DNA from 2 places in the Blautia sp. SC05B48 genome. Region 2 is predicted to be linked to the other one. Evidence: predicted binding sites of a transcription regulator. Region 2 holds the regulator's gene; the other holds the start of a gene.
The links. The regulator HrcA, encoded in region 2, represses chaperone genes, less so after heat shock. The targets are predictions, from matches to a motif close to TGTTAGCACTCNNNNNNNNNGAGTGCTAACA.
Positions count from the first base shown of each region.

Region 1: the regulator HrcA is predicted to act here: its motif matches at 3,427-3,457, upstream of EYS05_RS07575 (Hsp20/alpha crystallin family protein).

Region 1 covers NZ_CP040518.1:1,627,946-1,644,760, reverse strand. Annotated here, with positions in the region: gene EYS05_RS07590 (D-alanyl-D-alanine carboxypeptidase family protein) at 1-498, shown strand, start outside; gene EYS05_RS07585 (3'-5' exonuclease) at 475-1,431, opposite strand; gene EYS05_RS07580 (nucleoside hydrolase) at 1,545-2,507, opposite strand; gene EYS05_RS07575 (Hsp20/alpha crystallin family protein) at 2,850-3,287, opposite strand; gene EYS05_RS07570 (IS30 family transposase) at 3,650-4,972, shown strand; gene EYS05_RS07565 (YibE/F family protein) at 5,254-6,033, opposite strand; gene EYS05_RS07560 (YibE/F family protein) at 6,030-7,130, opposite strand; gene EYS05_RS07555 (PTS transporter subunit EIIC) at 7,325-8,797, opposite strand; gene EYS05_RS07550 (PTS sugar transporter subunit IIA) at 8,911-9,390, opposite strand; partial or broken gene EYS05_RS07545 (sugar phosphate isomerase/epimerase) at 9,642-9,758, opposite strand; gene EYS05_RS17370 (CHAP domain-containing protein) at 9,950-11,950, opposite strand; gene EYS05_RS07535 (cysteine hydrolase family protein) at 11,982-12,503, opposite strand; gene EYS05_RS07530 (beta-galactosidase) at 12,605-14,677, opposite strand; gene EYS05_RS07525 (aminotransferase class V-fold PLP-dependent enzyme) at 15,026-16,321, opposite strand.
Region 2 covers NZ_CP040518.1:2,464,218-2,481,032, reverse strand. Annotated here, with positions in the region: gene EYS05_RS11410 (IreB family regulatory phosphoprotein) at 1-268, opposite strand, end outside; gene mtaB (tRNA (N(6)-L-threonylcarbamoyladenosine(37)-C(2))-methylthiotransferase MtaB) at 454-1,782, opposite strand; gene EYS05_RS11400 (HPr family phosphocarrier protein) at 1,916-2,152, shown strand; gene thiI (tRNA uracil 4-sulfurtransferase ThiI) at 2,318-3,499, opposite strand; gene EYS05_RS11390 (cysteine desulfurase family protein) at 3,524-4,678, opposite strand; gene EYS05_RS11385 (16S rRNA (uracil(1498)-N(3))-methyltransferase) at 4,682-5,425, opposite strand; gene prmA (50S ribosomal protein L11 methyltransferase) at 5,430-6,383, opposite strand; gene dnaJ (molecular chaperone DnaJ) at 6,542-7,732, opposite strand; gene dnaK (molecular chaperone DnaK) at 7,754-9,646, opposite strand; gene grpE (nucleotide exchange factor GrpE) at 9,700-10,335, opposite strand; gene hrcA (heat-inducible transcriptional repressor HrcA) at 10,354-11,397, opposite strand; gene EYS05_RS11355 (ABC transporter substrate-binding protein) at 11,574-12,827, opposite strand; gene EYS05_RS11350 (glycoside hydrolase family 172 protein) at 12,843-13,952, opposite strand; gene EYS05_RS11345 (carbohydrate ABC transporter permease) at 13,994-14,848, opposite strand; gene EYS05_RS11340 (carbohydrate ABC transporter permease) at 14,860-15,738, opposite strand; gene EYS05_RS11335 (ABC transporter substrate-binding protein) at 15,817-16,815, opposite strand, start outside.

The sequences.
Region 1 (16,815 bases), 840 kb from region 2:
CACAAGATGATGAAAAACGGCGAATACTATTATGAAGGTGTCCGTGGCGGAAAAACAGGATATACCGATGCATCCGGAAACACGCTTGTCACCTACTGCAAACGAGGAAATATAACGTTGGTAGCCGTAATCCTGAATTCTACTTCCGCGGCAAATGCTTACAGCGATACTGCTTCTCTTTTTAATTATGGTTTTGAAAATTTTGAAAAGGTGGATATGAAGGTGTCCATGGAGCCAGTCCCGTTTAAGGTACTCCCCTGTGACAAATATATCCTTAAGAATAACGGAAACACCTATCCGTTTTATTATCAGACAAAGGTTTATGTGACTATTCCAAAAGGTATCAAAAAATCACAGCTCAACAAACGCCAGGCCGTTCTTCAGAATGCTGTCGGCCCACTGCGTCTGAAAAGCAAATATTATTATAAGAAACAAATGGTCGGATGGGGAATGCAATACGAACGAAACATCGTATCAGATCTTCTCCTGGCTTCGTAACATTTTCCTGCGGCGGAGAGATTCGTGCTTTTCACGGATCTCATCCGCCGCTTCTGTATCTTCTGCTCTCAGGGTCTTCACCCCGAAATATTTTCCCTCATCCGTTTTTCGGATCCTGATCTTTCCGGCAACGGGTCCATGCTCATGGCAAAGGGCAAGGCTGTAATACACCTTGGGATTGTTGGTACTGAACCAGCGGATTTTCCGCTTGGCAGGACATCTGCAGATGGGACACATGGTACTTACCATGATGCGATCCTTCATCAGACGCTCCTTTGATACAAATTCCCTGGACACAAACTTATCATGGTCTGTATAGGAAATATAGATCTCGCTGTCTCTGGATTTGGGATTCTGATATACATCCAGGGACGGATGACGGATCATGCATGCTTCATCGATCTCCAGGAGTATCCTGGCAGTATAGCTGGCGTCTGCCAGTGCCCGGTGAAAATCACGTTTTTTGGGAAGCTCCAGATAGTCTGTGGCATATTCCAGGGAACGCCTGGATATTCCATCCTCGAATTTTATGCTGAAAAGTTTCTGCACATCATAGTAATGCACTGGCCCTGGCATCAGCTTCAAAAGATTATAGTATTTCATATTGCGCTGAAGTTCCATCACATCCTGGTCTCCCCAGGTAAAAAAGCGATACTCCTCCCCGCACCATTCCAGAAATCTGCGAATCGCCCTTGGAAAAGGAATGCCGTTTTCCAGTTCATGATAATCCACGTGGATCACTTCGTGGATACTGTCGTGGATCCAATGGTACACTTTGGGCTTGATCAGGCACTGAAAGGTATCAACGATCTCTCTTTTTTCATTTAATTTTACTGCCCCGATCTCTATGATCTCAAACGGGAGCCGACTATCCGGATGTCTTCTTCCATCCGGATTCTGGTTCCATTCCAGGTCAAATACAATATAGTTCATGGGTTTTCTGTCCTCTTATCTGACAGTGTGCACAGATATCTTTATGAAGAGCAGGCACTGTGTTCTGCTCCTCTATATCTTATGAACGCAACTGCTTCATGGTCTGATCCCGGTTATTTCCCGGTTCTGCACTCAGAAACAGAATAAATTGCTTCAAACAGCTCCTGCTGGAAGCTTTCTGTATCTGCATCTGTCAGAATCATATCTTTCATTTCATCTTCTTCGTGTAGCCACCAGCGGAAATCGCATAATGTGGCACCCCGTCCGGCACCGTCTGAACAGTCCACATCCAGGAATACTTTTTCTGTTTTAAAGAACTCCGGATGGATGAGATACATAAACGGTACAGCAGCATGGATACTTGCCACGCAGCGATATTTGGAAAAATTTTCAAGTACGTAGCCGGCCATATCTCCACAGGCTCTGGCTGCCTGATCACCGGACTGGCACAGCTTCATGATCTGGTTTCTGGTAAGATTACATTTCAGGGTAGCATCCAGTCCGCACATGATCAGTGGGATTCCGGAATCGAATACGATCTTTGCCGCCTCCGGATCTGCGTAGATATTGAATTCTGCTGCCGGTGTGATGTTTCCGCCTTTTGCTGCACCGCCTGTAAATACAATTTTTCTGATCTTATTCTTTATTTCAGGAAAAACCTTCAACAGAAGTGCAAGATTAGTCATTGGTGCAGTTTCAATCATTACTACCTGCTCGCCCTCCGGAAGGGTATTCAGAATATCACGGATAAAAAGCACTGCATTGTCAGAAGCAGCCTCTGTTTTTGCTTCCGGCAGTACGCAATGGCCAAGCCCTGTCTCTCCGTGAAATTCTTCCGCATAAATTGCCGCTTTCACAAGAGGACGATCCTGGCCTCCTGCCACCGGAACCTTCAGTCCGTAAAAATCCACCAGCTCCAGTGCATTTTTGGTCACTCTTTCTATCCTGGTACTTCCTGCAGATGTCGTCACTGCAAGCAGCTCCAGTTCATCCTGATGTGCTGCCGCATATGCCAGTGCGATCCCGTCATCGATTCCGGGATCACAGTCCATGATAACCTTGATCTTATCTCCCATATATTCACCTCTGTAAAAACTCTTTCCCCAGTTTTATAGTATTGCCGAATTTCCGCTGTTTACCTGTTCCAAGTATAACAGAGTGGGGAGGGAGTGTAAAGTTAATCAGAATTCACCTCTGTACTTCAGGCTGAAACGTAAAGAACCCCTCTGCCGGGCATTGGCAGAGGGGTGGAAAAAAAAGGGGGTTATATTCATTTATATAAACAAATGCAATGTGCAATTTGGAGTTTTAAGTCAGGCGGATAAAATTATCCGCATTCGGTCAACCAGCCATTATCTGGTTATCTCTGCAATATCCGTTTGGGTTGTTCCGGATATTTGCTTCAAAGTAAATGCCGATCAATCAATAGAAACAAATTTCTTCTCTTCTGCTTCTTTCTTGGTCTCTTCCTTCGGGAAGGTTACATAAAGGATTCCGTTCTCATATTTCGCATGGATATCTTCATGCTTAATGCTCGAGCCTACATAAAAGCTTCTGTTGCAGGTTCCTGTATAACGTTCTCTGCGAACATATTTACCTTTATCATCCTTCTCGTCCTTCTTCTCTTCTCTGGTTGCCTGAATGTTCAGATAACCATTCTTCAGCTGGATCTTCACATCCTCTTTCTTAAATCCCGGAAGATCGATCTCCAGTTCATAATTGCCATCTACATCACGGATATCTGTCTTCATCATATCCTTCACCTGAGGATAAGCATTGGCAGCTGCCTGACGGCCTGCAGGATATCCCATAAAATCATCAAATAAATCTTCTCCGAAAATACTTGGCATTAACATAACTCATTCCTCCTGATCTATATTCGCTGCGTATTATGCAGGCGTTTTTAATTTACTGTTTCTGAAAACTCTGTAAGAACTTTCTCCGGAAGATTTCTTTTTCTCTCTTCCTTTGTTCTGTATGTACTATAACACGCATTATTAGCACTGTCAAGAGGCGAGTGCTAATTTCACACTTTCTTCACATTTTCCCTAAAATGAAAAACTAATTTCCACTCTCAGCCCTTTATGTTCTTTTGCTGAAATTAGGGGTGGAACTTAGTCCTGCAATAAGCTATCCTATAACAAATGCCAGGGTACACTGGCCCATATCCTCCGATCACCGGAAATGATCCATTTTTATTACAAAGGAGGATTTACTTATGGCTACTAATAATATTGGGAATCACAAACACCTTACTCTCGCTGACCGTGCTGCTATCGAACATGGTATACAGATTGGCGAAAACTTTACACAGATCGCTCAGAGGTTAAACAAGGATTCCTCTACCATCTCAAAGGAGATACGGCGGCATCTCATACATGTTCCTCATTATCAGGACGACCTACAGAAGAAACGCTCAGAATGCCAGTTCTTTCATTTCTGTGAAAAAAGAAATGTATGTGGCAGCCTTTCCTGCCAGTCATTATGCTTTAAATGCCGTTCCAAACGCTGCGCCGTGTACTGCCGTGATTTTACTCCTATACTTTGTGACAGACTTAAAAAACCACCTTACGTCTGTAATAACTGTAAACAGATCCGGACCTGTTCCCATGACTTCTATTTTTACCGTGCCCATTATGCCCATGACCTTTATAATGAGATCAAGGTTTCTTCCCGTTCCGGTATCAATCAGACTCCTGAATCGCTGGAACAATTGGATCAACTGGTTTCGCCTTTTCTCCTTAAAGGGCAGCCATTATCTCATATTTACGCTTCCAATCAACATCTTATCGATTGTTCCATCCGTACATTGTATAACTACATTGATCATGGATATTTTACTGCTATCAATTTGGACCTCCCCCGCAAAGTACGCTATAAAAAGCGTCGCAAGACCAGAAAAGCCCCTGAAAACACCGGCTACCGGGAAAACAGGACATACCATCATTTTGAAAAATATCTTGAAGAATATCCAGACACAAATGTTGTAGAGTTAGATGTTGTGGAAGGAGCTGGTGGAAAATCTGAGAAAGTCCTTCTGACTATGTTATTCCGTAACTGTAACCTTATGCTCATTTTTTTGCTTGAAGCCGATAACCGTAAAAATATCAGGGAAGTTTTCCTTTGGCTGTATGAACAGCTTGGAGCTGATCTATACCACAAGTTATTTCCTGTCATCCTCACAGACAATGGCTCCTCTTTTAAAGACCCTGAAATATTTGAACGTCCTGGAGATACAGCTCGTTTATCCCGGGTTTTCTACTGTGATCCTATGTCGTCCTGGCAGAAAGGCAAGTTGGAAAAAAACCATGAATTTATCCGTTATATCCTTCCCAAAGGTATCGGCTTCGCACAACTGAACCAGAGCAAGGTAACTCTGATAGCTAACCATATCAATAGCGTGGCAAGAGCCAGTTTAAACGGCTGTACCCCATTTAAACTGGCTCAGTTACTGATAGACAGAAAACTATTGGAACTTTGCGATCTTAAAGATATACCCGCGGATCAGGTGATATTAAAACCCACGCTGTTAAAGCACTAAATATCACATTCATTTCCGGCATCGTATTCTCCAGACCGGTGGAAGTTACCCTTGCAAAGAACAGCCAGCGGTCCTTTCGTGATGTTCCAATCCCGTAAAAACACGGTGTTTTCTCCTTATATTATAGTTTTGTTTTGTGTAAATATCTATATCTTGTAGAAATTAATTCTGCAGAAATCCCTTTACTTATCAGTACTAGCACATGGTGGAAGTTACTTTTTCATTCAACCTCTTCACATTTTCACATTCTTCCCCACAGGTCTGACTGTTTTTTAACGCTATTATATAACTTCAGATTTTTCTTCCGAATCAGTACGGTGAATCTGTCGAATAATACATCCGATCGATACCGGGACGGTAATAAGGCAGGCTACCGCACCAGATAGCATGACTGCAACATCCTGGAATAGGAACTGAGAATTAAGAATGATCTCCATGGTATATTGCTGTGTCTGAATGTATGAAAATAATAAAATAGTTCCTCCAAGATAGGCAAACAGCAACGTATTTACCGTTGTTCCGATAATCTCTTTTCCAACCTGATAGCCGGAAGCTGTAAGTTCTTTCGCTGTCAGACCGTTTTTATGAGTCCAGACTTCATATACAGAAGATGTTACAGATAATGCTGTGTCGATAACAGCCCCAAGAGTACTGAAAACAGTTACAAATATTCCTACATGAAGCATGTTAATATGAAGGTCCGTACTGTAATAATACATAAAATCATCTTCCGAAATCTGCAGCTCATTTAACCCGTAACTTCCTGATCTCCATGTAATAATATAAATCGGAATAAACAAAAGTAACATTACCAGCAGTGTAGCCAGAAAAGCCGCCCGCGTCTTTGGATTATTTCCGTTCTGATAAAACAGAGAAATATAACAGACACCTGCACCTGCCACCAATATCAGGAGCAGTACAGGAAAACCGGCAGACATCAGCATAATTGAAAAAAATAAAATTACAATATTCCCCGCCAGTGTCATAATTGACATGGCTCCACGCTCTCCGCCAATCAAGATCACCAGAAAAATTAAAATCAATGCAAGAAAAATGATCATTCTCTGACACTCCTTTTCCGTGATGGTATTTTCATAATCGCTGAAGCAATAAAAACAGATACCGGTATTGCCAGTACAATTCCAATACTTTCTATCAGAAAACGACAGATATCATATGGAATGTGATATCTCACGATCGTTATAAAGCTTACATCATTATTCATCTTAAGTATGAACATGGGAATCATGCCACTTGCCAGAACAAACAACAGTACATTTATCATGGTTCCCATAATATCATATCCGATTTCACGACCGGAATGTATCAGTCTTCTCAGAGAAACCGATGGATTTTTCCGCACGATTTCTCCTACTGCTGCGCTGATCGTCACCGTCACGTCCATAATTGCACCAAGTCCTGTCAGCATAATATCTGCCCAGAATATATCCGCAGAATTGCCCATACTTCCAAGGTATTCCAGATTGGAATAATCCAGATCTCCGTACATATAAATAGAAAATTCAAACAATGCCATGATCAGAAACAGAACACACAGTGTTGAAAGAACTGAGGAAAATGTTTTTCTGTGAATTCCATTCAAGCAGATCAATGTAGTCAGTGAAAAAAGAACTGCGATGACATTACAGATATTTAAAATATTTTTCCCCTCTGTAAAAGCCTGAAATCCATATGCAAATATGACCGTATTCAGTATCAGTGATATTATCGTGTAAAATCCCTGCTTTCCTGTAATGCAGATCAGAAGAAAAAATAATCCTCCTGCCAATAAGGCCAGATACCCATCCCTTTTTACAGAACGTATCGTTTTTCCGGGGCTTTCCTTTGAACCACTTAAAAGAACGGTGTCTCCTTTATGATATTTCTTGGTCTGAACCTGAGAAGATGTATATTCATTAGAGACTGTTATTTTTTCCCCTTTATGCGAACCGTTTAATATCCGTGCTGTAATCTTCTGAGTATAGTAATATTCTTTTGAGCCCCTGGTTCCTTCTCTGCTCAGAGTCTGTTTTTCTGTTACAGAACATATTTTTGCCAGCGGTGTATGATAAAATCGGGAATTACAGCAGGTAAACAGAACAAAAATAATATATATGCCGGCTAAAAGATATTTTTTGTGAAATACGCAGGATTTCATTAACTTCATTCCCCCTGTAGAAATATTGCAATCGTAAATGCAATGACCTATTGCTTTTTATCGAAGTAACATTGTACGCTTTTTGAAAGTATCGGTCAATATAAGGTATACAAAAAAACAGCAGCAGAACCGTTTTCACAATTCTGCTGCTGCCCCATAATTATTTTAACAAATACCTGACTCCAAAAAAGCCATTATTTACAAAGCTCAGAAAATGCATCTGCAACAAACTGAACCTTGGTTCCGATGATAACCTGTACAGAAGTTTTTCCAGGTTTGATCACGCCTGCAACACCTGCAGATTTGATCACTTTATCATTTACAGCTGTAATATCCTTAACCTCAAGTCTCAGTCTTGTGATGCAGTTATCAATGCTTGTGATGTTCTCTTTTCCGCCACAGCCTTCAAGGATTTTTGCGGCAATAGCAGTATAATCATCATTTGCAAGCTCAATATTCTTCTCTGCCTCAAGATCGTCATCGTCTTCTCTTCCCGGAGTCTTCAGATCAAATTTCTTGATGGCAAAAAGGAATACAACATAGAATACGATGAATGCTGCAATTCCAAGAGGAAGGATGAGCCATGTCTTCTGTGCTGCCGGAAGTGAGGATGAGAAAAGTAAATCCATCGCACCGGCGGAGAAGCTGAAGCCTGCACGGAATCCAAGAGCAACTGTGATCATGGTAAAGATACCGTAAAGTAATGCATAGATCACATAGAGGCCAGGAGCAAGGAACATAAATCCAAACTCGAACGGCTCAGTTACACCACAGATAAATGCACAAATTGCTGCAGATGCAACAAGACCGATCGCGATTTTTTTCTTTGCAGGTTTCGCACATTTAACCATTGCAAGTGCTGCACCAGGAATACCAAACATCATACATGGGAAGAATCCGGACATGTACATTCCAAGGCTCCAGGATACATCTGCAGAAGTTTCACCTGCCCAGAAGTGCTGAAGATCGCCAAGTCCGATGGTATCAAACCAGAATACATTGTTCAGTGCGTGATGTAATCCGGTAGGGATCAGCAGACGGTTCAGGAATGCATAGATACCTGCACCAACAACATCCATACCTGCAACCGCTTTTCCTAATGCTACAAGTGCACTGAAAAGTAATGGCCATACAAACAGTAATACAACAGATACGACAATGGAAACCACTCCTGCGATGATCGCTACGCAACGCTTGCCACTGAAGAATGACAGCCAGTCAGGAAGCTTGGTGCTCTTGAATTTGTTATAGCATGTAGATCCGATGATACCGGCAAGGATTCCGATAAAAGGATTCGCAATTTTGTCAAATGCAAGAGTTTTTGTTGCACTGTCAGCGATTGATGGAATGATGGTTGTAACAAATCCTGTAGAAAGAAGTGTTGTGAGCATCAGCCAGGATGCAAGTGCAGCAATTCCGCCGGTTCCGTCATTCTTTTCTGACATACCGACACCAACACCGATAGCAAAAAGGATCGCCATGTTGTCGATCAGCGCTCCGCCTGCCTTAACCAAAAACAGACCTATCAGATTGGCTGCGCCGTGAATGTCTCCACCCTGCATGGTTGCCGGACATAACCAGTATCCGATACCCATGAGGATACCACAGATTGGCAGTACTGCCACTGGAAGCATTAACGCTTTTCCCAGTTTTTGAAGAAATTTCATATATTTCCCCTCCCTTAAAATAAATATATTTGACCGGATCACTCCGGTTATAACACCCCGAAAATTACTACTATCTCCGGGCTGTTATAAGCCTGTCAGCTGCATGAAGATGATCATGAAAGCTTGAGGACGGCTTCATCCGCCGAAACATCCCCCTCCTTCTGGAGGCTTATCTTTCCGTAATCATCTGTGTTGCAGATCAGAACCGGGATAATTGTATTTAAACCGGCTTTCTCGATTTTGTCCAGATCAGCCTCTATCAGAAGATCACCCTTTTTAACCTTGTCACCTGCTGCAACGTGCGCTTTAAAGGGTTCGCCCTTAAGTGTGACTGTATCCAGTCCGATATGTATCAGTATTTCCGCTCCCTGAGTGCTTGTCAGCGTAACTGCATGAAGAGTATCAAATACCATTGCCACTTCACCGTCTGCCGGAGCATATATCCTGCCGTCTGCCGGGATCACTGCAAAACCGTCACCCAGTACCTTATCCGCAAAAACAGGGTCCGGAACCTCTGCAAGGGGAACCACTCTTCCTCTGCAGGGTGCATAAATTAAATTTCCTTTATCTTTTCCTTTAAAAAATTTCAACATATTCTCTTCCTCCCGTTATTTTCCCACTTCCTCCGGTATTGATATCCACGATGTCGCTTTGTAAATATGTCTATATATATTTTTTCTGTGCCGGATTTATATTATATATTTCGTATAATTTTCATTTTTTGTTTTTTAGGCATGTGTATATATTAACCATTATTTTCGGTTTTGTCCATATTTTTATCGGTATTTTTCAAAAAAATAAGCTGTAGCACATTAATGCGACAGCTTATACAAGAATATTCAGTTTACTTCAGCAGTTCTTTTTCAATCCTTTCCCCTGCCTCCGGAGCCTGTTTATTCATCTTCTCCTGGAAGCCAAACATGGATACACAGGCAATATTGTCACCGCCCACCTTCGGTGCAAGCTGCAGATATCCCGTCATTTTTTCCTGTATTTCACAAACTGTACAATATATGTAAAACTTTGTCGGTTGCTTACTGCAAAATTTCGATCCGTTTTGAAATAAGCTCCTTCACATTTATCAAAAAACTCCCTCACATATCAGTTTTTCTGATACATGAGGGAGTTTCTGATTTATGACTGATCTATGATCTATTTTGCTTTATAACGGTAAACGGTTTTCACTGCTGTGCTGTCTTTACCGATTGTCCAATCACTTTCGGAGGTTGTAGTCTGAGTCTGGAGTTTTTTGTTCTGGTACTGGTTCATGCGGTACCAGGCCTGGCCTCTGGCTCCGTGGCTTCCGTAGGCGCCGTTGCAGGTAGTTCCGCTGGAGCACCATACCCGGCTGCCGTTTCCTTTCCAGTTCAGCAGATAATAGGTAATGCTCGGGTCATCTCCATCTGCGCCGGAAGCAGCTACGGTTACCTGACTGGCTGCCACACTGTCAAAATGTACATAAGAGCCCGTCTGTGCAAAGTTTACATTCTTTCCGGTATTCGGTCCGCAGAAATGATAGTAATAATAGCCCACCAGCTGTCTGGAAGCAGATGTCTCCAGTGGTCTTACGGACTCATAAACACCACCATCATTGACATAGCTGAAGGTTGTTTTCTGATAGGTGTGTTTATACTGGATCGTATATTTATCGGAAGTGATATTCTTTGGAAGCGTATCCACATAAACCCAGTTTTTAGGTTTCGCCTTGATCTTAAAGGTCTTTGTTACGGTTCCGCTGTAGTTTCCCTTAAACTTCACCGTTACCTTATAAGTGCCAACATTTTTTCTTCCCCGGGAATATGACACCTTGTAATTACCGGAACTGATGGTTTTTTTATTCGCACCGGTTACTTTTACCTTCGGTGTTTTTACTTTTCCGTCGTATGTATAGCTTGTGGTGGAAAGCTTTATTGTCTTCGGATAATAGATGGTTTTCTTTCCGGTCACCGCACCGCAGGAACAAAGATACTGAACATATCCGTTTCTGGATGTAGTTGCTTTCTTTACCTGTTTTTTGTAGCTGTGTTTATGAGCTTTTCCGGTGATCTTAAAGGTTTTTGTAACGGTTCCCGAGTAATTGCCCTTAAACCGAACTGTTACCCGGTAAGTTCCAACATATTTTCTTCCGGCAGAATAGGTAACTGTATAGTTGTCTGCACTGATCACCTTATTATTGCTGTCTGTAACCTTTACCGTTGGCTTTTTTACTTTTCCATTATAAGTATAGCTTGTTCTGGAAAGCTTTATTGTCTTCGGATAATAGATGATCTGTTTATTCTGTATACTTCCGCAGCTGCACTGCTCCTGTGTATATCCGTTGGCAGTGGTGGTTGCCTTTACTGTTACTCTCTGATAGTTATGTGTATGTGTGACCGGAGCTGCCTGGACAGTGAAATTCACAGAATCCGAAAATGTATATGCATACTGTGCATGATTCACAGATGCCACCGCTACCCTGTAATTCCCCGCCGGCAGTGTGCAGGACCAACTTGTTCCATTCACTCCATACTTAACTTGCGTCGCATTGGATTCTCCTGCTTTATACACATATACATCATAATATCTGGCATAGCTTGTTGCATTCCAGGAAAACGTTGTAGTCTGATTCGCTTTTCCCGGATTCACGCTCACATATGGCTTGCCCGGTACACGAACGCCCGGATAGATAAAGCCAAGCAGCACCTTATTGGAATCATAAGGACGCCTTCCTCCGACTGCATTGGTCAGTGTATATCCATATGCAACTCCATGAGAGGATGTCTGATCTTTGTCCGTTCTTCCTCCCTCATCTACCGTAAATCTGTTGTTTCCAAGATTGGCTGTTACATAAGCAACATGTCCGTAATAATCTCCGCTCCATACAGCAATGGAACCGGGAACAGGCTCATTTCCTACTGCATAGCCCTGGTTGATAGCATTTTGCCACCAGTTTACCGCATTTCCCCATGCAGGCAGCGCGATTCCCTGTCTGTCATACACGCACTGCCATGCAAAGCGTGTGCAGGGGATCTCATATAAGCCATCTCGATCCACATCCTGTGTTGTAGGATAGGGATTACCGGCGGCTGTTACCATTGCCGCCGGCACCGCACTGAAGGCAGTTACTGCGGACAGCGCAAGGACCATCAATTTTTTCAGAAGCTTCTTTTTCATAGTATCCTCCTTTCCTGCGGTTTCATCCTTCTTACCGGATAATCCTGATCTGGCACGCCTCCATGGCTTTCAGTGCATTCTCATGACTCTCCGGTGTTACACCTGCGCAGCATGTGGCATCAACACAGATCGGCACTTCCGGAAGGGATGCCTTGATCAGAAGGGCATTGGAGATCACACAGATATCTGTGCAAAGTCCCACAAGAGTAATGCTTCCGATTTCTTCATCCTCATTGAGTGCAACCAGTTCTCCCGCCAGATCGGTGGAGCCGAAGGTTTCTTTGTCAATGGGTTCTGTTTTCCTTAAGGCGTCCAGTTCTTCCCGAATCTGCCATCCATCTGTGCCCCGGATACAGTGAGGAACCGGAAGGTTTTTCCCCTCCTGTGTCTCCAGATAATACGTTTCATGGGTATCTCTTGTGAAAAATACCTTTCCGTCAAAATCCCGGATCTTCTCCTCCACCTTCGGAACAATGGCAGCTGCCTCCTTCGTGCCAAGTGCACCGTCGATGAAATCATTTTGCATGTCTACTACAATGAGAATGTTCTGCATGTTTGTCACCCCTTGTTTCATAATTTATTTCTGTCCGGCAAGTTTATGATACCTTTATTGTGCATGCTCTCGCGGAAGATGTCAAGGTAAAGAAAAGTCTCTCATGCTTCAACAATCCGTACATCCCACGCAGGAATGATCAGCAGTGACTCAGCTTTGATCGTCTCACCAGTAAGTACGTCTTCTCCATCACTGTATTTATACGCAACAGACTGTTCCTTTGCAGAATAATTCAGAAAATACCGGACAGTTTTTCCAAAATCATTCGTTCCTTCACGAACGATCACCGGATATTCATAACCGGATAACTTTACCCCTGCATCGCCAAGAACAGCTTTTATCACATTCTGAAGTGTGGCATTATCTGTCATGCATCCCAGATAGTATGCCATACCCATTCCATACTTGTTTCTTGTTATTGCAGCATATCCTTTCCAGTTATAATGTTCATATCCTGCAAGCACCTCTGCGCCTTCCGGTTTGAGAAGTTCCATAAAGACCCTGGCTTCTCCAACCTCTGCCGAATCCGCATCATCAGAATTTATATCTGCATCTGCACTCCTTGCAAAATCATCCAAACTTTCCGCACCATACAGTTTTCCTGACAGCTTCACATTGCGCGGAAAGGTAAACTGATCATAGCTGATACCCAGAGCATCTTTAAGGATATGCGGCTGTGCATCTGCATGAACCTTCACATTCTCATTGGCAAAACCGCTTTTAAATGTCACGACCAACGTGCCACCGTCTTTCACATACTGATTCAGCCTCTCTAAAGTGCTGTCAGGTGCAGCATAAAGCGCCGGTACAAAAATCGCCTTATACTGAGAAAGATCCTCAGATTCCGGCCAGACGAAATCACACTCCACATTCATCCGGTACAGTGCATCGTAAATCCAACGCACCACATCATTGTATCGGATCTCTCCATTATCCCCGGAAGTCGCCTGGATACCAAACCAGTTCAGTGCAGTCAGAGCCTCATTACTCACCATCACAGCCACATCATTTTTCTTCTTGAGATTTACCATATGACTGCCTTTTTCCCGAAATTCCTTTCCAATGATGCAAGCCTCCCGGTAAGTATCATTCTCCGCAAGATCATGGCTGAGAAGCCCCTTCCAGTATGTCTCAAATGAATTATGGATAGAATGCCAGTGCCAGTACATCACACTGTTGGCCCCGGACGCAAGATGGCTGTAAGCACAAAGCCGAAGCTGTCCCTTATACGGCGTCCAGCATGGAAATCCCTGCGCTTCCGTCTCCAGCACCAGATAATTATCATGCTTCAGACTACGGATCATATCCCCACCAAAAGCGATCTCCGTACCGGTCAGCTCATCCTGAGAGGGATGATAAATATCGGTTCCGGCAATGGTCAGAGCCTCCGAAACATGCAGATGGTTCACATCCGGCTGCACTCCGTAAGAATAACCTCTCCACTCAAAATCCATATTGTGAGTAATAAACTGGTCTTCTCTCTTATACTCACTGACGATTCCGGCCTGCCAGCTTAAGAATCTATCCACCAGAGTCCTCTGAAATTTCTCAAACTCTGCTCCCAGGCTGCCGTTGATGGTTCCTCTCACATCCGGAAAATCCTCCCAGGCATCAATCCGATTGCTCCAGTAATCCAGCCCGAATTCATAATTCATGGCATCCAGATTATCATGAAATTTTTCTCTTAAATATTTCACAAAAGCCAGCTGTACATTCTTACCTGCTGTGCCGTAATATTTTGTCTCATTATCCACCTGGAAACCTATAACACATTTCCTGTGGGCACTGATCTCCATCAGCTTGCGGATCACACGCTCCGCATAAAAAAGATATACCGGATTGGTAATGTCCATGATCTGTCTTGCACCATAGATCCCTGCGCCTTTTTTCGTTGTAGCGATCACATCCGGGTGAGCTTTCACCATCCACGCAGGCACTGCGTACGTAGGCGTTCCGATGATCACATTGATTCCGGCTTCCTCCATGGCATCCATCACACGCTCCACATGAGAAAAGTCAAACACCCCATCCTGGGGCTCGCAGGTGCTCCACGTAGATTCCGCAATACGCACCGTATTGATCCCGGCTTTTTTCATCATATCTATATCTTTATCAAGTCTGTCATACGGCATGTATTCGTCGTAGTATGCCGCACCAAAAAGAATTTCCTTCATCTCTGCCTCCCACTGTGTGTTTTGATAATCCTATCTTAGCAGAAATTTCCTGCACAGAATATCATTTATTCAATATAATTATCATTTATCCCACATCAGTATCACTTGCCTGAAAAATCCCCAATATCCTTATAAGAAAGAATCCTGCTTGCAGGATTCTCCGCCTGCGACGGGTCGCTTCAGCGACATTATTCCTCTCCGTCGCAGTGTGATCCTGCCCGGAGGACTTTTTTATGTTATAGGAACATTACGAAGTAATTTCCTATAACATAAAAAACCGCCCTTTTCTTCCATGCCAAAACATGAAAAAAGGGCGGTTCCTGTTTCATTTTTTTACAAAAACTGTTTTTATTTACCTTCAGCAATATCCTTAGTGATCTTCAGGAACTTATCAATATCATCTGTTCCGTGACAGTGAAGCGGAGAAACACGCAACGCACCTTCAAGACCAAGAGTCTCAACAATACGTTTGGAATACGGGCTGCTCTTTACACGCTCGAACAGAGTAACACCGTGCTCAAGATATCTTCTTGCACACTCTGCATACTCAATACCCTCGATACCCATCGCAACAATGAGATCTTTGTACGTAAGATCCTCCATATCTACATAAACCTGAACACCCGGAATATGACGAAGCCCCGGAACCTTATCGGTACCTTCCAGCATACGGTACAGAAGCGCTCTCTCCTGAAGATGAATGTGATTCATACCCTCAACAAAAAGCTCACGCTTATTATATTTCTGTGCAGAATCACCCAGGAAATGCTTCCCGATACTGCAAACATAATCAATAACCGCCATCATAGCCGCAAAGTTAGCCGGAGCCGGAGTACCAAGAGCCCATACATTATCATCCTTGCAGGTCAGCTTGATATGCGGCATCACAGCAACACGGTCAGAAACATAAGCATAACCGCAGCCACGAACACCAAAGAACTTATACGGTGCAAAGTTGCAGACATCCACATCCCAGTCCTCAACATCGATCACTGCATGAGGAGCATGCTGAACTGCATCACTTACAATGTAGATATCCGGGTTGATCTCTTTTGCACGACGTGCGATCTCCTTGATATCCATGATATTACCGGAAATATTGGAAGCAGCCATAATACTGAGAAGAACCGTATCCTTATCTACATACTTCATGATCTCATCCGGATCAAGGCCACCAGTCACCTTATTAGCCGGAACCTCACGGAACTCCCTGCCGGTTTTTTTACAGTAATACTCAACCGCATCATGAGCAGACGGATGTTCCAGAGCAGAAGTAACTGCGTTCTTACCCCAGTCAACACCTTCCATGATCGTACCAACCGCATGGAACATGGTCTGGGAAGCAGTCAGCTCAGTGATAAGAGCACCACTCTTTGCACCAAAAATAACCTCCAGGATCTCCCGAGTACCATTCTTAACATAATCCGCCAGATCAAAACCTCTGCCACGAGCACGCTCCGGGCAATCCGGGAACTCCTCGATAGCAGCCTTAGCCTCAACCGCCTTCTTAAGCCGCAGAGAACCACCGGAGTTCTCAAAGAAAAGTCTCGCACCATACTGCGGATCCTTATCTGCATAATAAAACTGAGATTTCAGCTTCTTCTGATATGTATCTGAAAACAAAACGCCATGATTAAATTCCATAATCGTATCCTCTCCTTCATCACATAAGCCCCGGCAACCCGGACAGCCAGCTATTCATGAACACTCTCATTTCATACGACTGTGTTCATTATATATCTCTCATCAGAGGATATCATAACACATTTATAAATAGTTATAAAATGAATAATGTAACTGTATTATATTAACATTGTTTATATTTTAACACATCATAGCAGTTCTGTAATACCGTCAAAAAGCAATATGCACTTTTTACATAACCACGAACATTACAATTCTGCTTCTTAATATCGTTTCCTCATATCTCATCACATAAAAACCCAACCTGTCATCCCAGCTATCCAGCGAAGCGCTGATAGCCCATCCAACTCCCAAGCAGCCACACTACCCTACCACCCTGAAAAGCCAGCCCGCCAGGCGTGTGCTGCCTGTCACCGGACTCTGCAGGAGGGGAGCTGATTCTTGGCTGCCAGAAATCTGCGTTGTTTTACAAAAGTCCGCTGTCTGAGCGGCTA
Region 2 (16,815 bases):
GTTCCCAGGACTTATTCTTGATATACTCGGTGAGAAGCTCCTCTACCAGCTCATCACGCTCCACCTTCATGATCATGCTTCTCGCACCCTTGTGGCTTGTGATGTAGGTCGGGTCTCCGGACATAATATATCCTACGATCTGATTCACCGGATTGTAGCCCTTCTCATCCATTGCATTGTACACCAGATCCAGGACTTCTTTTACCTGAAGCTCCTGATCCGGTTTTGTTCTGAAATACTGTGTATTTCCCAGATTATTCTCTGCCATTGTCTCTCACGTCCTTAAAATATATTCTTTTTTATTTTAATATAAATTTACATAAATTACAATCTTAAATTTAACGAGGATTGCGAATACAAACTGTCAACGTTACTGTTCACTCCGTTCTCAGTAACACGCTTCGCAAAATATCACCAGTGAACAAACAACCTTTCAACATACGATCCCGTTCTTCACTCCACGGCTTCACCGGTCATGATATGCTCTTCAAGAAAGCCTTCTGCCTTTACGATTACGATATCATTTACGCCATAAGCTTCCGATTTCGGTACAGCAGTTTTTATATACTCCCGGCTGTGTCCCAGATACCAGGTCCGTCCATCCTTTGTATACTCTTCCTCGATCAGTACCTCCAGGTTTTTGCCAAGCATGGATTTCTCATAATCCCCTGCATGACGATGATGCAACTCGATCATCTTCTCACTGCGGAAGGATTTCTCCGCCTCTGTCAGCTGTCCGTCCATGGCAGCCGCCTTTGTTCCCTGTCTTCTGGAATATTTGAAGATATGAGTCTCGTAAAAACGGATGCTGTCCACAAAATCATAGGATTTCCGGAATTCTTCCTCCGATTCCTGCGGAAAGCCTACGATCACATCCGTTGTCAGTGCCGGATTTCCATACACTTCTCTTAAAAGCTCACAGCGCTCTCTGTATTCCCCGCTTCTGTATCTGCGGTTCATCCTCTCCAGGGTCTCATCACAGCCACTCTGCAGGGAAAGATGGAAATGCGGGCATACCTTCGGCAGCGCCGCGATCCCTTCCGCAAATTCTCTTGTAACGATTCCCGGTTCCAGCGATCCCAGACGGATACGCCTGATCCCTTCGATCTCATGCACAGCACGGATCAGAGAAAGCAGTGTCTCTTTTTTCTCCTCCGGGAAATCCACTCCATAGGAGCTTAAATGGATTCCTGTAAGGACCACTTCCTTATACCCTTTTTCCGCAAGTGCACGGACCTCCTTCAGCACACTTTCAATATTCCGGCTTCTGACACGACCTCTTGCATAGGGAATGATACAGTACGTACAGAACTGATTGCATCCGTCCTGAACCTTGATATATGCCCTTACATGTTCTGCAGTACGATCAATGGAAAGTTCCTCATACTCTTTTGTCTGATTGATCTTGATCACATGGGAACCATGGCCCGGTTTATTTTCCGCATATTCGGCCAGTGCCTCCACAATATTGATCTTCTGGTTATTTCCTAGAACAAGATCAATGGCTTCGTCTTTTTCCAGTTTCTCGCCACCGGTCTGTACATAACAGCCCGTTGCCACCACGATCGCTTCCGGATTCATTTTTTTTGCTTTGTGGAGCATCTGTCTTGATTTTCTGTCTGCAATATTGGTTACTGTGCAGGTATTGATCACATAAATATCCGCTCCCGGCTCAAAAGGCACGATCTCATATCCCGCCTCCTCCAGAAGCTGCTGCATGGCCTCGATCTCATAGGCATTTACTTTGCAGCCCAGGTTGTGTAATGCAACTTTATTTCCCATTTTTCCTCACTTTTTTTACACTTTAACTAATTATTAAAACAATTTTTATCTCTTTTCACCTTGACTTTTTGGGTACTGACAGGTAAGATGAAAGCTGTAAAACAACAAAAATTTATCAAGGGAGGTTATTATAATGAAAACAGCTAAAATCTCACTGAATTCCATCGATAAGGTGAAAGCATTCGTAAACGAGATCAGCAAATTCGACTGCGATTTTGATTTAGTATCCGGAAGATATGTGATCGATGCAAAATCCATCATGGGTATCTTCAGCCTGGATCTTTCCAAGCCGATCGACCTCAACATCCATGCAGATGGCGCTGCTCTGGATAACGTAATGCAGATTATTTCCAAATATACAATCGACTAATCTATACTGTATATTTGAGAGGAACTGTATCGGATACAGTTCCTCTTTTTTCATGCTTTCAGAATCCTTCTGTTCTCAATGAACTCCCTTTTCCTGATATATCGGTAATTCCAGGGAACCTCTGCAGCGAGGTTCCCTGTTTGTTTTTTCTTATCTAAAAACGGATCACTGAATTTCAATGATCTCTGTGGTATTCAGAGCCGTTTCCATAAGCTCATCGATCTTCTCAGAAAGCTTCTGCTCAGAACGGCGGATCACCTTAAGATTCGGCTTTGTTACAGGATGTTTCGCTACAAAGATGGTACAGCAATCCTCAAACGGCTGAATAGAAGTCTCAAAGGTATCGATCTTTCTGGAAATACGGACGATCTCCTCTTTATCAAAGCCGATCACCGGACGATATACCGGAAGTGTGCAGACCTCATTTGTAGAAGCAAGGCTCTGTAAGGTCTGGCTTGCAACCTGTCCGATGCTCTCACCTGTGATAAGTCCGAGACAACGGTCTTTTTTAGCGAAATGCTCGGCAATACGCATCATATATCTTCTCATGATAATAGTAAGCTCATCATGAGGACACTGATCATAAATATAAAGCTGTATATCTGTAAAGTTAACTACATGGAGACGGATCGGTCCGCTGTATTTGGCTACCAGGCGGGCAAGATCCACTACCTTCTGTTTTGCGCGCTCACTGGTGTAGGGCGGTGCATGGAAATATACCGCATCGATCTTGACACCACGTTTTGCGATCATATAGCCGGCAACCGGACTGTCGATCCCACCGGAAAGAAGAAGCATGGCTTTTCCGTTTGTTCCGATGGGCATTCCGCCTGCGCCCGGAATGGTCTGGGAATATACGTAAATCTTGTCACGGATCTCAACAGAAAGATCCAGCTCCGGATGATGAACATCTACACTTGCCTCCGGGAACGCATCCAGGATACGTCCGCCAAGCTCAGCGCTGACTTCCATGGAGCTGATCGGATAGGATTTCTTTGCGCGGCGCGTCCAGACCTTGAAGCTTCCGTTAAAGTCCGGATGCCACTGCTTCATATAACCCACAACATCTTCGGCAAGCTTCTCAAAGCCCTGTTCTTCATAGATCATAACCGGGCAGATGCCTACAATACCGAATACATGCTGCAGCGCATCTACAGCCTCATCGTAATCATAATTCTCCGGGCAGAATACATAAACTCTTCCCTGCTCTTTTTTTACTTCAAAATCTCCCTCGATCTTGGAGAGTGCGATCTCCATCTGATGTACGAGAGCATCTTCAAAACGATAGCGGTTTTTTCCCTTAAGGGCAATTTCCGCATATTTGATCAGAAATGCATGTACTAACATAAAAATCCCTTTCTTCTGTATTCTCTATCGACGTGCATACCTGCGCAGCATCGGAATTGTTTTTCCCAGTGCTTCCAGGCAGTAATCTACCTCTTCAAAGGTATTTTCCTCACAGAAACTGATGCGGACGGTACTCTCCACATCCGCTCTTGAAAGTCCCATAGCTGTCAGTGTTGCACTCGGTTTTCTCTTATGACTGGAGCATGCACTTCCTGCGGAAATATATACTCCGAATTCTTCCAGTGTATGGAGCAGGACTTCGCTTCGGACTCCATGAAAAGTCACGCTCATGATGTGCGGTGCCCCTTCTCTTAAAGGCATTCCGTTGATGGTGATGTCTCCAAGCTTTGAAAGTCCCTCTGCCATCCGTTCTTTCAGGTCATAAAGGTGCTGTATTTTTTTATCAAAATCCGTATATACCATCTCTGCGGCAACGCCAAGGCCTGCGATTCCCGGTACATTGTCCGTTCCGGAACGCATGCCGTTCTGCTGTCCGCCTCCAAGGATCTGCGGCTGTACTCTTACTTTTTCGTTAATATAGAGAAAGCCTACGCCCTTTGGTCCATGGATCTTGTGGCTGCTCACGGAAAGAAGATCGATCCCCAGCTTTTTCGGATAGATACGATACTTTCCGAATGCCTGAATGGCATCTACATGAAAAAGTGCTTTCGGACTTTTTTCATGGACAAGCTTTCCGATCTCTTCTACCGGCATCACGGCTCCCACCTCATTGTTCACGTACATCACAGACACCAGAATGGTATCCAGACGAAGAGCCGCTTCCAGTGCATCCAGCTTTACAACGCCCTGATGATCCACAGGAAGAATAGTCACCTCATAGCCCTGTTCTTTCAGATAGGCAAAAGGCTGGGCCACTGCCGCGTGCTCCACTGCCGTTGTAATGATATGTTTTCCCATACGCTTGTTGGCTTCCACGCCGCCGATGATAGCAAGGTTATCCGATTCTGTTCCACCGGAGGTAAAAAGAATCTCTTTTTCATTCACTTTCAGTAATTTTGCAATGGTCTGGGCACTTCTGCGGACATAATTCTCCGCTTCCATTCCCTTTTTATGCATGGCAGAAGGATTTCCGAAATCTTCTGTCATGGTTTTGCAGACAATATCCTTTACTTCATCGAAGCATCTCGTTGTCGCGGAATTGTCAAAATATGCTTCCATAGTTTATTCATCCTCCAGTTGAAACATCAGAACAGAAAGTACTGCGAGTCCCGCAGTTTCTGTCCGTAAGATCCGGTGTCCCAGGGTGATGGGTTTCGCACCGGCTTCCATGGCATCTGCCACTTCCTGCTCTTCAAAACCACCCTCAGGGCCGATAAAGACACCGATGCTTTTTCCCGGTTCGATCGACCGGATCAGTTCTTTCGTCTCTTTCATTCCCTTTGCAAGCTCATAAGGGATCAATAGAACGTCCAGTTCTTTTGCATAGACAAGGGCTTCTTTAAAGGTCATCACAGAATGTACCTCCGGCACCAGCATACGCTTGGACTGTTTTGCCGCACTTTCTGCGATCTGCTGCCAGCGGGATACTTTTTTTTCTGCTTTTTTGTTATCCAGTTTTACCACGCAGCGTCTGGTTGAAACCGGAACTACGGAATATGCTCCAAGCTCTACTGCCTTCTGGATGATCAGCTCCATCTTATCAGCCTTCGGCAGTCCCTGAAAAAGATAAATACGGTTCTGCAGCTCATAATCCGGCTCCTGTACATAGAGGATATGAAGCAGGACTTCATCCTCCCCCGCGTTTTCGATCACACAGTGATATTCTTTTTCCTTATCGCTGATCCAGAGCTCCTCGTCTTTTTTCATGCGGAGCACATTGACAATATGATTGACATCATTTCCTGTGATACGGATCTCATGTCTGTCCCTGTCGATCTGATGAGGTTCCACAAAAAATCGCTGCATGAGATCAGTCCTTTCTTGCTGTCACAGATACCCACTCGCCCTGATGAGTCACCTCAACAAGCGTTAGTCCGGCATCTTTTACAGCCTTCACTACGACATCCTCCTTTACATCCAGGATGCCTGATGTAATGTAGTAAGCGCCTTTTTTCATCTGTGCAACGATCACCGGAGTCAGCGGTACCAGAACATCTGCCAGGATATTTGCAGTTACGATATCATATTTCTCATATCCGACCTGATTCTGAACTTCTTTGTCATCGATGATGTTTCCGATCATCATGTCAAAGGATTTCTCCTCGATCTGGTTGGCCTCCTTGTTCTCAGACACTGCCGGAACTGCACAGGGATCAAGATCTGTACCAACCACATGACCTGCACCAAGCTTCAGTGCAACGATTCCCAGGATTCCACTTCCGGTTCCCACATCAAGGATCTCCATTCCCGGCTTCACAAATTTCTTCAGCTGACGGATCACAAGCTGTGTGGTCTCATGCATTCCTGTACCAAAGGCAGTTCCCGGATCAATGTGGAGGATCATCTTGTCCTTATCTTCTGCCTTCACTTCTTCCCAGGACGGTACGATCAGAATGTCGTCTACATAGAACTGATGGAAGTACTGTTTCCAGTTATTGATCCAGTCCTTGTCCTCTGTCTGGGATTCTGTGATGGTTGCCTCTCCGATATCCACAAAGCTTCTCAGATCCTCCAGTGCAGCCTTCACATCTTTCAGGATTGCCTCGGTATCCGCATCCTCTTCCAGATAGAAGTTCAGATATGCGATCCCGTCATCTGCTGGTCCTTCCGGCATAATATCCACAAACATCTGTGCCTTATCCTCATCGGTCAGCGGCTGCTTGTCCTGGATCTCCACACCTTCAATCCCCACCTCGGCAAGTGTACAGATCACAATATCCTCTGCCTCTGTTTTTGTCTTAAGTGTAAAACGGTTCCATTTCATCTTTTATATCTCCTTATGCTGTATACACATTTACGGATTTTCATTCCAGTCTGTCGCCTGTTTTCTATTGTCCCGAAAACGGGCACTTCTTTTAATATACACGAATACAGAAAAAAAAGAAAGAGGCATTTTGTGCCTCTTTCCTGTTTTCACTTTATTTATTCCTCAAACATTTCCTTTACTTTCTCACGGAAACCTTTTTTCTTCTTTTCGGTTTTTTCGGAAGTCTCGGATGTGCTGTCCTCTGACGGACGGTTTCCACATGCCGCATCAAAAGCTTCCAGAGCTTTCTTTGCTTCCTCATTGAGATTTGTCGGAGTCTGGACTACCAGTGTTACATAGTGGTCACCACGAACGTTCTTGTTACGTAATGACGGAACACCTTTGCCCTTCAGGCGGATTCTTGTATCCGTCTGTGTTCCCGGTTTCACCTCATAGGAAACCTCACCGTCAACGGTATTAATACGCATCTCACCGCCAAGTGCAGCCTGTGCAAATGTGATCGGAGCTGTTGAAAAGATATTCATATCCTGTCTCTGGAAGATCGGATGACGGGCTACATTTACCTCAACCAGCAGATCTCCTCTCGGTCCGCCGTTGGTTCCCGGCTCACCTTTTTCACGGATACGGATACACTGACCATTATCAATACCGGCCGGTACAGATACCTGGATCTTCTTTCTGGAAGAGGTATATCCGGTTCCACGGCAGGCACTGCATTTGTCCTTGATCACCTTACCGGTTCCGTTACAATCCGGACAGGTCTGAACATTACGTACCATACCAAACATGGACTGCTGGGTGTAAACGATCTGGCCCTGGCCTTTACATTTCGGACAGGTGATCGGTGATGTTCCCGGTTTCGCTCCGGTTCCGTGACATGTGGTACACTCATCTTTGAGAACGATTTCCAGCTCTTTCTCGCATCCGAAAACCGCTTCCTCAAAAGTAATGTTCACACGTGCACGAAGGTTGGCACCCTTCATCGGTCCATTGTTGGCCCGTCTGGTTCTGCCTCCGCCGCCGAACAGGTCTCCGAAGATATCTCCGAAGATGTCTCCCATATCCGCACCGTTGAAGTCAAATCCACCAAAGCCGCCGGCACCGCCTCCGCCGCCGTTTTCAAATGCCGCATGACCAAACTGATCATACTGTCTTCTCTTGTCGGCATCACTTAAAACGGAGTAAGCCTCTGTCGCCTCTTTGAATTTCGCTTCAGCCTCTTTATCACCCGGATTTACATCCGGGTGATATTTCTTGGCCAGCTTACGATATGCTTTTTTTAATGTTGCGTCGTCGGCGTTTTTATCCACACCTAAGACTTCATAATAATCTCTTTTATCAGCCATTGTAATTATTTCCTACTTGTCTTAGACTTCCTTGTAATCAGCATCTACAACATCATCGCCGTATCCTGCTTCATTTCCGCCCTGAGCACCAGCGTTTCCGCCCATGTTGCCCATATCCGGTCCAGGACCAGCCTGACCCTGAGCTCCCTGAGTCTGCTCATACATCTTGGAGAACAGTTTCTGAGCGCTCTCCATCATCTTCTCCTGTGCAGCTTTGATATCTGCAACCTGAGAATCAGTAAGCTCCTGAGCATTTGCTGTCTGTGCAAGAAGATCTTTCAGTGCATTGAGGTCAGCCTCAACACTTGCTTTATCGTTTGCGTCAAGCTTGTCGCCAGCTTCTTTCAGTGCATTCTCAACCTGGAATACCATGGAGTCTGCATTGTTTCTTGTGTCGATCGCCTCTTTACGTTTCTTATCCTGAGCCTCGAACTCAGCTGCTTCTTTGACAGCTTTGTCGATATCGGAATCGGACATGTTAGAACCAGCTGTGATCGTGATGTGCTGCTCCTTACCTGTTCCAAGATCCTTAGCAGATACATTAACGATACCGTTGGCATCGATGTCAAATGTTACCTCGATCTGCGGAACACCACGACGTGCTGGCGGGATTCCATCCAGACGGAACTGGCCGAGGGATTTATTGTCTTTTGCGAACTGACGCTCACCCTGTACAACGTTGATATCTACAGCTGTCTGGTTGTCTGCTGCTGTGGAGAAGATCTGGCTCTTCTTTGTAGGAATTGTAGTATTTCTCTCGATCAGACGAGTTGCGATACCACCCATTGTCTCAATGGACAGAGACAGCGGAGTAACATCCAGAAGAAGGATATCACCGGCACCTGCATCACCTGCAAGTTTACCACCCTGTACAGAAGCACCAAGTGCAACACACTCATCCGGATTCAGGTTCTTGCTCGGCTCTTTGCCTGTTAACTGTCTTACCTTATCCTGTACTGCCGGGATACGGGAAGAACCACCAACCAGAAGTACCTGGCCAAGCTCGGAAGCTGTGATACCTGCATCAGACAGTGCACGACGAACCGGCTCAGCAGTCATCTCTACAAGGTCATGTGTCAGCTCATCAAATTTAGCTCTTGTAAGGTTCATATCGAAATGCTTCGGTCCCTCAGCAGTTGCTGTGATGAACGGAAGGTTGATGTTTGTTGTTGTTGCGGAAGAAAGCTCTTTCTTAGCTTTCTCAGCTGCCTCTTTCAGTCTCTGAAGAGCCATCTTGTCGTTGCTTAAGTCTACGCCCTCTGTTCTCTTGAACTCAGCAAGCATGTAATCTGTAACTTTCTTATCAAAGTCATCTCCACCAAGACGGTTATTACCAGCTGTGGAAAGAACCTCGATAACACCATCACCGATCTCAATCACGGATACATCGAATGTACCACCACCAAGGTCGTATACCATGATCTTCTGCTCTTTCTCATTGTCAAGGCCATATGCAAGAGCTGCTGCTGTAGGCTCGTTGATGATACGTTTTACATCAAGACCTGCGATCTTACCTGCATCTTTGGTAGCCTGACGCTGAGCATCGTTGAAGTAAGCCGGAACTGTGATAACTGCCTCTGTTACTTTCTCACCAAGATATGCCTCTGCATCCTTTTTCAGTTTCTGAAGGATCATTGCGGAGATCTCCTGTGGAGAATATTTCTTGTCATCGATGGTTACACGGTAATCGGTACCCATCTCTCTTTTGATAGAGGAGATCGTTCTGTCTGCATTTGTAACTGCCTGACGTTTTGCAGGCTCACCTACCAGACGCTCTCCTGTTTTTGTGAATGCTACAACGGATGGTGTTGTTCTTGCGCCTTCTGTATTTGCGATAACTGTCGGCTGTCCACCTTCCATTACGGCTACACAGCTGTTTGTTGTACCTAAGTCAATACCAATAATCTTTCCCATGATTTTTTCCTCCTGTTTTAGTCTGTATCTGTTAAAATAAAGTTTGTTGTCAGTTAGTTCGCAACCTTCACCATACTGTGGCGTACTACGAAATCCTTGTAGGTGTAACCCTTCTGGAATTCTTCCACCACGATGTTCTCTCCAACCTCTTCATCCTCCACATGCATCACTGCATTATGGAAATCCGGGTTGAATTCCTTTCCCACTGCTTCGATCGGCTTCACACCAAGCTCATCCAGTGTTGTGGTAAGCTGCTTGTAGATCATTTTCATTCCATCTGCAAAAGCATCGCCTTCCTGTGCCTGTGCAAGACCTCTTTCGAAGTTATCCACAACCGGCAGGATCTTTTCAACGATTTCTTTTGCTCCGATGATGTACATGCTGGATTTTTCTTTTTCCGTTCTTTTACGGAAATTATCAAATTCAGCCATGGTACGCTTCAGGCGATCGGTAAGTTCCTCCACCTTCTGCTCAGATTTATCTTTTTTCTTCTTTCCGAAGAAGGAAGTTTTTGATTTTTCTTCTTTTTTATCCTCTGAGGCAGCTTCTTCGCCTGGAGTATTATTTTCTTCCTCCGGCAGATCTTCTCCCTCCGGTGTCAGGTTTTCTTCTTCCTGATTTCCGTCAGTTACGGGGATTTCCTTCTCCGCTTCCTGCTCTTCGGATGTTTTCTTTGTTTCCTCCGACACTTTTTTTCTACCGCCTTTCTAAGTTTTCTTCTTTTTCAAAACGTCATCCAGATGATTCTTCAGTTCCTTCAGACTGTCCACTACATTCTCATAATCCATTCGTTTGGGACCGATGATCCCGATGGTTCCGTACATTCCGTCTCCCAGTTCATATCTGGCAGTTACAATGCTGCAGTCCTTCATGGTCTGGATTGGCATCTCATCACCGATGTAAACCTGAATTCCTGTATTCTCTCCATCTGACATCTGTTCTTTTACAAGATCGGCAAGTTCATGCTTCTCCTCAAATGCGGAGATCAGCTCCGTTGCCTTCTCTTTATCGGCAAGCTCCGGATACTTGAAAATGTTAGTTGCACCTGAAGTATAGATCTCCATATCTTCCTCTTCCACATGAATGGTGGCTGCCACTGCATCCAGAACCGTTGCCACCACACCGCTGTGGCTGCCTGCCTGTTCCTTCAGTCTGGCGATCATCCCAAGGTTGATATCCTGGATCGGGATCCCATTGAGATTGGTGTTAAGAAGAAGATTCAGTTTCAGGATCGTCTGGTCGTCCATTTCCTCATCCAGATTGATGATCTGGTTCCGGACTGTGTTGTTGTCACTGACAACCACTGCCACAAGCTGAAGCTCGCTCATCCTCGACAGCTGGATGAACTTGACCTTGTTGCCGCTGTACTGCGGAACGGAAACCATGGTAGCATAGTTGGTATTGGAAGCAAGAACCTTCGCAACCTTCTTAAGCACCTTATCCATCTTATCTGTCTTCTCAATGATCAGATCTCGCAGCTCTGCGACCTCCGCTTCCTTCTCCTTCATCAACTCATTGACGTAAAGTCTGTAGCCCTTATCTGAAGGAATCCTTCCTGCTGAGGTATGAGGCTGGACGATATAGCCCATATCTGTCAGGTCTGACATTTCATTTCGGATCGTTGCGGAACTGACATTGAGATCCGCATACTTGGAAATGGTCCTGGAACCAACCGGTTCTCCGGTTTCCATATAGGTCTTGATGATTGCTTTTAAGATTTTTTGCTTGCGCTCATTCAACACCTCTTCCATGAATCCATCTCCTTTCCTTTTTATTCTTTCCTGACGGATGTTGATTCTTTTTTTACATCTGTTAGCACTCATTTTAGTGGAGTGCTAACATCTACAGTCTTTAAGATATCACCATGTAAAATATTTGTCAATATGTTTTGAAAAAAAGTTCTTATTTTTTCAAAACAAAAAAAGCATCAGTACGATGCTTTTTTGTAATACTGGTCTATGCAGTTCTGTGCCCCGGCAAAAAATTCCGCTTCTGTTTTCTGTCCCAGCATATATTTCTGAAATTCCGTTCCCATGGACGAAACGGCTTCTATGGAATCGGCACACAGTGGTCTTGCTTTCAGCTTATAATCTTTCAGATATTGCCGGATCATTTCAATGCCATCCAGATCAAAATTCTTATCCTCGATCACATCCAGTCTTGCCGGACACATTTTTGTCAGCTGTCCGTAATTTTTACTGGCCTCATATCCGGACACATACTGAAGGAACTTCAGAGCTGCTTCTTTATGATCAGAATTTTTATTCAGTACATACTGCCAGGTTGCGATATTGGTCACCTTCTCGTCAAATTCCGGAAATGGTGCCATATGGATCTTATCTTTTCCATACACGCCTGCATTCTGAAAAGTACTCAACACACCGGTATACATAAACATACATCCATACTGGCCGTTTATAAATTTTTCATTCAGCTGGTCATGCTGGTCGATCAGATTCTCCTCTGATATCATCCCTGTATCCAGCATTCGCTTCATATATTCTGCCGCTTCTCTTGTTTTCGGATCCGTCCAGTCTGTATAATCTCCTCCGAAAAAATCGACATACTCGCTGATACTATTATATATGTAAGAAATCTCCCATGCATCCCCATATGCATATTTTCCCGTATTCTGAAGCTTTTTCTGAAGGATCTCAAGATCACTGAGACAGGAGAGTCTGTCCAGACCAGCCTGATCCAGCAATTCCTGGTTCACCCAGAATGCCATGATATCCATCCTGAACGGTACCGAAAAAATATGTCCGTCTGACATGCATATTTCTTTCAGGTATTCCTGCAGAAAATTCGCCGCTGTCTCCTCTGTCATAACCGTATCTTCCAACGGAAGAAGAAATCCCTTATGTTTAAATTCGGATATCATCTCATCATTTACTGTGATCAGATCAACAGAATCATCTCCTGATGTCAGAAGAGTTGCTATTTTGGCCTGGCGATTGTCCGCATTGGCCGGACATTTTTCAATATGGATCTTTATTCCAAGATCTTTTTCCGCCTGGCTGATAAAAGAATCAAAGCCTTCTGTGCCTGCATCCACATGAAGGATCGTCAGTTCCTGTCTGTTCTCCGGCACAATATCAGATGCAGCCTCCTTCTTCTGGACTCCACATCCTGTCACTGCCAGAGCCAGGGCAAATACCCCGCAAAATACCTGTTTTTTCAATCTCTACCACCCTTTTTATCTGGGCCATCTATCCTCTTTTGACATCAACGGCTGGAACGGTGCATGAGGAAGTGTCTGATACCAGTACGCTACACTTGCCACATCATCCTGTCGTTCAAACAGGCCACGGTATCCGACGCCTATCTGCTGAATCGTAACGCGAAGATCCTCTTCAAAGCAGATCGGATCCTGTAAATGCCATCTGTAAAAGCCTCTCATTGGCGGGCAGTCATCATTATGATAAAAATTGTGGATCAGCTCGTCATGGGCAGAATAATACGGATATCCCAGATACGGCGTGTTATAATTCTGTTCCACGGTTTTTCCATCCACCTGTTTGGCAAAGCTCCAGGAACCACCAAAGTAATCTTCCGTTCCTGTTCCACAGATGGTCGGATACTCCTCATCTCCGTCAATATAAAACTTCATTTCTCCCTCGCCCCACCAGTAACGTTCCAGTGTGGTAAGTGCCATGTAGGTTCCTATATAATGGCCTTTTCCTTTTACTCCATCCAAAATTGTATAATCTTTTGTTTTTTCTGTCAACCGTTCCCTTCTCCACTGCGCATGGAAATAAGCAATATCGTCCGGAAGCTCATCATAGAGACAGTAATCTACCTGATAAAAGAAAGCCGGGATTTTATTTGCATGCTGGTTTTCCAGTGTGATCTTTGCTTTCTTCTTAAACGGCATCGGGAAATAGCAGTTAAAGCCCCTGTTTGGAACAACAGCCACCGGAACAGAATTTACAAAACATTCCCTTCCGAATCCGCAGCAGAAGAAATCACCCAGAGGACTTTCCACGGAAGGAGTTTCCTCGTCATCCCAGTACATACGGATCACAAGATCTCTCAGTACAAAGCAATCTGCCTCTGTAGTCTTGTTATCAACGGTGATCCAGATATGATTGATCTGTCCCGGTCCTTCCATTTCTGCCAGAGTTACCACAGTTCCCGGCTCAATATCCCTGAGACACGGGCTTCCTTTTCTGGACGGTCCCAGATGACTTGCAGCCATACCGCCTCTGCCTTTTTCTCCATGAGGATTTTCTGCGTTGATCGCACGGCTTTTTCCATGCTTTGCAAGTGCGATCCCTCCCAGTCCGCCTGTAAATGCCTGATACATATCTGTTTTCTCCTCTCTTTTGGAAATTAAAAATATTATATTTACGCTTTTACTCCACCTGCCATGATACCATCCATGATCTGTTTCTCAAAAACAGCTACAAAGATAATGATCGGAAGAAGGATGATCCATCCCATGGCGCTGACCAGATCCCACGGAACTCCATACATGTTGTCACGTAACGGAAGCTGTACGATGGAAACAGAAAGTACCTGAATACCATTTGAATAAAACAACGGTGTGAAAAAGTTATTCAGACAGGTAATAAAGTTGATAATGCAAACCGTAGCGATTGCCGGCTTCATCAGCGGCAGAACGATCGTAAACAGTCTCTGTGAAAAAGATGCGCCGTCAATAGCAGCTGCCTCCTCCAGTGAGATCGGGATCTCACCGACAAAGTTTCTGAGGATCAGAACCGTAAACGGTATAACGGTACTGATATAAAGAAGGATAAGTCCCGGATATGTATCATACAGCTTTACCTTCTGCATAAACTCATACAGCGGGCGGGCTGTGACAACCTCAGGGATCAGCATGGTAGCCAGAACAAACGCAAATGCAACAGAAACTCCCTTTGAGTTAAATCTTGAGAAGCCATAGGCAGCCATTGCACACAGCACGGTACTGATCACAAGTGTAATGCCTACGATCAGAACTGTATTTCCGATCTTTGAAAGCAGTCCTACATTCTGTATCAGAAATTTATAGCTTTCCAGTGTGGGATGATCCGGAAGATAATCGATCGGTGTTTTAAACAGTTCTCCTGACGGTGTGATCGAAGAAATAAAGATCCAGTAAACCGGGAACAGGATCAGAAAAGCCACAACTGCAAACAGAACCCATCTTCCAACGGCTACCACTCCATGATAAACATTATATTTTCCTGTATTCTTCACGATAATTCCCCCTAACTGTCAAACTTATTCATAACACGTATATTCAGCCAGCTGAAGATCGCCATTACAACAAACAGCAGCATAGCCAGCGCCGAAGCATATCCTACGTTTAGATTTGTAAATGCTTCTGTTGTGATTCTGTATGCGATCAGCGCAGTATCCTCTCCAGGGCCTCCAGATGTCATGGAATAAACCAGATCGAAGGTTGTCAGTCTCCAGAGTGTGAACGGAATACATAAAGTCAGGACATTTTTTGCGATCAGCGGAAGTGTGATCCGGAAAAAGCTCTGGATCCCGTTTGCACCGTCTACCTTTGCTGCCTCATAGATATCGCCGGAAATAAACTGAAGTCCGGAAAGTACAAGAATTGCAAAGAACGGAAGGTCCTTCCACAGGTCCATTGCAATTACCGCTGCTCTTGCAGTACCTGTATTGATCAGCCAGCTGTTCTGGTAACCCGGTACAAACCAGCGGATAAAATCATTGATCAGACCATAATCATTGTTAAATGCCCATTTTGCAGCCATACCGGCTACTACTGCAGGCATAGCCCACGGGATCAGCACGATGGTCCTCAGAAAACGGCGGCCTTTGAATTTCATATTCAGGATCAGTGCCAGGATAACTCCGAGGATCACATGAAAGATCATGGAAGCAACCACAAATATTGCCGTAAAGCTGATCGATGTGAGCACTTTAGGATCAGAAAATACCTTCAGGTAATTCTTGAAGCCTATAAATTCATTGATACCTGCAAGGATACTGATATTAAAGAAGCTGTTTTTCACAGTCATCAGAATGGGATATACTGTTGTAAAACCTCGAATCAGTACAACCGGCAGGATCAAAAGCCATGGTATCCACTTCATATTTTTTTTGCTTATTGTCATGGAACTTTCCTCCCTGTTCATCAAGCAATGTAAAGCAGACTTTTACCTCTGCTTTACATTGCTGTTTTTTTATATCTTTTACTTATACATATCTACCACATCCTGAGCCTTCTTGCAGAACTCATCAACTGTAATCTCGTCTTTCATACAGGACTGGAAGATTGTTCCCATATCGCTGATAAATTCCATTGTCTGTGCCACCATCGGACGTCCCTGTACATTGCATTCATTTGCATATCTGCTGTACATTTCTTTTGCCGGGTCAGAATCCGGAACTACCTTCTCTGCAACATCCTTTCTTGCAGGATATCTGTCAAATGCTTTATAGGAAGCTTCCATTCCGCCTTCATCAGCCATATACTGGAGGAATTTCACAGCTGCATCTTTATTCTTGGATGCTTTGTTGAGAACATAGCTCCAGGAATCTGTAAAGATCGCACGCTCTCCCTTGCCGCTGAAATCCGGTACCATTTCCATGTGGATCTTATCTGCGCCAAGCATATCTGCCTTTGCATAATCTGTTCCAAGGCCCCACATGAACCAGCATCCGTATTTTCCGTCATTGATCTTCGGATTCATCTGCTCATATTTATCAGCGATCTGCTCGATGGATGTTTCTTTATCAGCAACCAGATCGTGGAGGAACTGAACTGCTTCCTTGTTTTCCTCTTTGGTCCAGTCAAAATAATCGCCGCCGAACATGTTTACAAACTGTGCAAGCTCGTTAAATGCATAAGTTTTCTCCCAGGAACCGCCGTAGCCGAATCTTCCGTCCTTGGAAACAGCCTTCATATACTTCATGAAATCCTCTTTTGTATCAATGGATTTGATTCCGACCTCATCCATGATCTCCTGATTTACCCAGAATGCAAAATATCCTGTATAGCCTGGAACACCGATAATGTTTCCGTCCTTATCTGTGATCATATTCTTTACATATCCCTGGGCAAACTGATCAGCGATATCATCTGTCATTACTGTATCATTCAGTCCTTCCAGCCATCCGGAATTTTTAAATGCCGCACTCATCTCATCGTTGATCTGAATGACATCCACGGAAGCATCTCCTGTGGAAAG